Regions from separate parts of the Ectobacillus sp. OTK genome, predicted to be linked through region 1. Evidence: riboswitches for the same ligand, from Rfam matches in the RefSeq annotation. Region 1 holds a riboswitch; the other holds the start of a gene.
What was found. A riboswitch is a leader RNA that binds a small molecule or an ion and turns the genes downstream of it on or off. The one in region 1 is predicted to bind S-adenosylmethionine.
Positions count from the first base shown of each region.

Region 2: another riboswitch for S-adenosylmethionine. It lies ahead of AC6HZ4_RS24435 (methionine ABC transporter ATP-binding protein); the one in region 1 lies ahead of mtnW (2,3-diketo-5-methylthiopentyl-1-phosphate enolase).

Region 1 covers NZ_AP048547.1:3,965,244-3,967,695, forward strand. The annotation lists gene AC6HZ4_RS19605 (pyridoxal phosphate-dependent aminotransferase) at 1-1,163, shown strand, start outside; SAM riboswitch class I at 1,211-1,313, shown strand; gene mtnW (2,3-diketo-5-methylthiopentyl-1-phosphate enolase) at 1,556-2,452, shown strand, end outside.
Region 2 covers NZ_AP048547.1:4,912,235-4,914,686, reverse strand. The annotation lists gene AC6HZ4_RS24450 (toprim domain-containing protein) at 1-222, shown strand, start outside; gene AC6HZ4_RS24445 (thioredoxin family protein) at 234-554, shown strand; gene AC6HZ4_RS24440 (hypothetical protein) at 641-985, shown strand; SAM riboswitch class I at 1,204-1,311, shown strand; gene AC6HZ4_RS24435 (methionine ABC transporter ATP-binding protein) at 1,412-2,440, shown strand; gene AC6HZ4_RS24430 (methionine ABC transporter permease) at 2,430-2,452, shown strand, end outside.

The DNA.
Region 1 (2,452 bases):
TAACACAGCTGCCGACTCAATTTTTCGCCTCACTCGTACAAAAGGTAAACAAAGTGATGAGCGAAGGGCATGATGTCATCAATCTAGGACAAGGGAACCCGGATCAACCAACTCCGGACCATATCGTACAAGCACTGCAGGAGGCTGCCGCAAATCCTGTGCATCATAAATATCCTCCATTTCGCGGAACACACAGCTTAAAGGAAGCAGTTGCGGTGTTTTATAAGCGCGAATACGGTGTAACACTTGATCCGGAAAAGGAAGTCGCAATTTTATTTGGGGGCAAAGCCGGCCTTGTCGAACTTCCTATCTGTTTTACTGAGCCCGGAGACACGATTTTAGTACCGGACCCAGGCTATCCGGATTATTGGTCCGGCGTCGCTCTTGCAAACGCAAAGATGAGCATGATGCCGCTGCTTGCCGAAAACAACTTTCTTCCTGATTATAGCAGGGTTGCACCGGAAATTGCGGACGAAGCAAAGCTCATGTTCCTCAACTACCCGAACAATCCGACAGGTGCAATCGCGACAAAGGAGTTCTTTGAGGAAACAGTTGCTTTCGCAAATAAGCATAATATTTTAGTTTGCCACGATTTCGCATACGGCGCAATCGGGTTCGACGGGAAAAAGCCGATTAGCTTCCTTCAAGCAGAGGACGCAAAGGAAACAGGTATTGAAATCTACACAATGTCGAAAACTTACAATATGGCTGGCTGGCGCATCGCCTTTGCAGTCGGAAACGAAAGCGTCATTGAAGCGATTAACCTGCTGCAGGATCATATGTATGTGAGCATTTTTGGTGCCATTCAAGAAGCAACAAGGGAAGCATTGCTCCAGCCGCAAACGTGCGTTGACGAGCTTGTAGCCCGCTATGCATTACGCCGCGAAGCATTAGTATCTGCCTGTCATTCCATTGGCTGGAATGTGAAGGCACCAGAAGGCTCCTTCTTTGCATGGCTCCCTGTTCCGAGTGGCTATACATCGCAGCAATTCGCCGATATCTTACTAGAACAGGCGCACGTCGCAGTTGCTCCGGGCAATGGCTTTGGTGAACATGGCGAAGGATATGTGCGCGTCGGTCTGCTCCATACAGAGGAGCGCTTACAGGAAGCGATCCGCCGCATTGCAAAGCTTGGCCTTTTCCAAAAAACATTGACAATGTAAGTACTTTCTGTCAGAATCCAATATAGCAAAATTTGTACACTAGTCCATTCTTATCAAGAGCAGGCGGAGGGATGAGCCCGACGAAGCCCGGCAACCGACTCGACTGAGCACGGTGCTAATTCTCACAGCGCAGGCGCTGATAGATAAGGAATCAGGTCATACAACCTCTCCTTGTCGAGAGGTTTTTTTATTCTTTTAAAGGAAACCCGCCGATTGGCGAAGACAGAGCCGCAGCTGCACTTACACTTTATTCCTAAAGTGTAGAAAATATTTCCATACAAGAACCAATTCGATGCAGCGGGAAATGCTACATATATAAGTACAGTTAGGCTATCACCAACCTTTCCAAGGGCTTGGCGCTGGTCAAGTTTTCTTTATTTAGGAGGGATACAATGAGCGGGATTACAGCTACTTATCTTATACACGACAGCTCTCATAACTTAGCCAAAAAAGCTGAAGGCATTGCGCTCGGCTTAACAATTGGGTCATGGACTGACCTGCCGCTGCTCGAGCAGCAGCAGCTGCAAAAGCATAAAGGCAATGTCATTCGCATCGAAGAGCTAGAGGAAAACGCCGCGGCAAACGCATACTTAGGAAAACGTGTGACGCGCGGCTTAGTGACAATCCACTATCCAAGCGCAAATTACAGCCCTGATCTGCCGGCGATGCTTGTAACGGCATTCGGAAAGCTGTCTCTTGACGGAACGGTCAAGCTTGTTGATTTAATATTTTCTGACGATTTAAAGCAAGCGTTCCCAGGTCCAAAGTTTGGCACAGACGGGATTCGCGATCTCATTAATGTCTATGACCGCCCGCTTTTAATGAGCATTTTTAAAGGTGTCATTGGACGAGACATGGCATACCTAACAGAGCAGCTGAAGGAACAGGCATTAGGCGGCGTTGATCTTGTAAAGGATGACGAGATTCTATTCGATAACCCGCTCACACCATTTGAAGAACGCATCACAGCAGGCAAAGAGGTGCTTCGCTCCGTTTATGAGGAGCAAGGTACTCGCACGCTGTATGCGGTCAATCTATCAGGACGCACATACGATTTAAGGGAAAAAGCAAAACGCGCAGCAGATCTTGGTGCAGATGTTCTATTATTCAACGTGTTTGCTTACGGACTTGACGTGCTGCAAGCATTGGCAGAGGACAAGGATATTTATATCCCAATTATGGCGCATCCATCTGTAAGCGGAGCTCTGACACCGTCTGAGTTTTATGGCTTTTCCTCTCCGCTTCTGCTTGGAAAATTGCTGCGCATCTGCGGGGCGGACTTCTCACTC
Region 2 (2,452 bases), 950 kb from region 1:
GACGAATTTGTTGACAAGCTTTATGATAAAGAGGTGTACATACTGGTTGATGCGGATGAAGCAGGTGAGAAGCTGCGCAGGCAATTTAAACGTGAATTTCCTCACGCAGAGCATTTGTATATTGACCGTACGTACCGAGAAGTAGCAACAGCACCAGTACAGCACCTTGCAAGCGTGTTGCTTGGAGCGGATATAGATGTGTATGCAGAATTTTTAAAGTAAGGATGACGCGAATGGTCGAGTGGACAGGAGAAGAGGCAGAATACGAAATTCGAAATGGGGAAGCAACCGTCCTTTATGTGCAAACGCCTATGTGCGGAACATGCCAGCTTGCGAAGAGAATGTTAACGGTTGTAGAGGCGGCGCTTGATACTACAGTTGGCGCAGTCAACCTCAATTATGCTCCTTATTTAGCGGAGCGGTATGAAATTGAGAGCGTGCCGTGCCTGCTTGTTTTCAAGCACGGCATTGTAAAAAAACAAATCTATGCGTTTCAGTCAGTAGACTTTATTTACAATGAATTGCAAAAACTCGACATATTTCCTAAGAAATAAGAAGAAAATGTCGAGCTGTTATTAAAGGGTTGTTTCGCGAACGGATGGAAAATATATACAGAACCTGTTCGCGAGGAGTGATGGAAATGACGTTGCAAGCATTGTTGCAGTCATTTGCGGATTACGCAAGCACACAATATCATTTAGAGCCGCTTCTGCCTTTGGAGGAAAAGGTCATTTGTTTTCGGTTTAGGGGAGAAAGCTGCTCTTTAAAAATGTCACGCCATGAAATCACATTGTCGGAAGGATTGAACGGAACAGACACGATTACATTTCGGAAAGAAGAGGACTTGCATAGCTTAGTAAATGGTCTTGTTCGGCTGCAGCTGCTATTAAGGTGGAAGGGAACAGAGTATATGGGATCATATCGAACACTTTTACTAGCAGAGTCGCTGTTTCATATATGCAAGCCATTAGAAAAGGGAGCGTAAATGCTCTCTTTTTTTATTGTTTATTCATATTTTTGAAAAGTTTTAAAAATAGTAAATTTTCTGTATTTTTTAAGACGAAAACCTATTGGCATCGTGGAATAATTTGTTTTGAAGTTTTCTAAAAATAATAAATCATTATCATTGACATAAATATGCGAGATTGATAGAATGACAATCATGTGATAAAAAAACAAATCAGATTATTTATGTCTGATGTGCTCTTATCAAGAGAGGTGGAGGGACTGAGCCCAATGAAGCCCGGCAACCGTCAACATGTGTTGAAATGGTGCCAATTCCTGCGAAGCGAATGCTTTGAGAGATGAGAGGGAAGGATACGCGACGATTGTTCGAAAACCTTTCTGCTCATCTGGAGCGGAAAGGTTTTTTTTCTGTAGGATAACGACTGAATGAAGAGGTGAGAAGATATTGATTCTACTAGAGAACGTTCAGAAGATCTATCGTTCGAAAAGCGGAACAGTTACTGCTGTTCATGATGCAAATTTAGAAATTCGCCAAGGGGAAATCTTTGGCATTATCGGATATAGCGGAGCAGGAAAAAGTTCGTTACTACGTATGCTAAATCAGCTGGAGAAGCCGACTTCCGGCCGTATTACAGTAGCAGGACGTCTAATTTCTGCGATTCAAGGCAAGGAGCTGCGCAAGGCCCGTCAAGAAATCGGGATGATTTTCCAACACTTTAATCTTCTATGGTCAAGAACGGTTCGTGAAAATATTGCATTTCCATTAGAAATTGCAGGGGTGTCCAAGGAAGAGCGCCAAAATCGCGTTGATGAACTAATTCGTCTTGTTGGGTTAGAAGGAAGAGAGGATGCGTATCCGTCCCAGTTAAGCGGGGGACAGAAGCAACGTGTTGGAATTGCTAGAGCCTTGGCAAATAATCCAAAGGTTTTGCTTTGTGATGAAGCAACATCTGCTCTTGATCCGCAAACGACAGATGCTATTTTGGATTTGTTAGTGGACATTAATGAAAGGCTCGGCTTGACAATAGTGCTGATTACCCATGAGATGCATGTAATTCGCAAAATTTGTCATCGAGTGGCTGTTATCGAGAGCGGGAACATCGTGGAACAGGGAGAAGTTCTTGAGGTATTCAAGCATCCTAAACATGTAACTACAAAAAAGTTTGTGCAACAAGTCACTGAACCGGATGAAGCGAGAGAAACAATTGAACAATTGCTGCATCAGTATCCAGATGGGCAGATTATTAAGTTAACGTTTGTTGGTGATGCTGCGGAGAAGCCTCTTATTACGGATTTGGTTCGTCATTTCGAACTGGATGTTAATATTTTGCAAGGGAAAATTTCCCAAACGCAAAAAGGCTCCTATGGGACATTGTTTGTTCAGCTTCAGGGCAAGAATGAGGAGATTGCAAGGGCCATTGCTTTTATTCAAGATAAGATGGTAGAAGTTGAGGTGGTCGAATATGCAAAATGAGTGGTTAGAGCT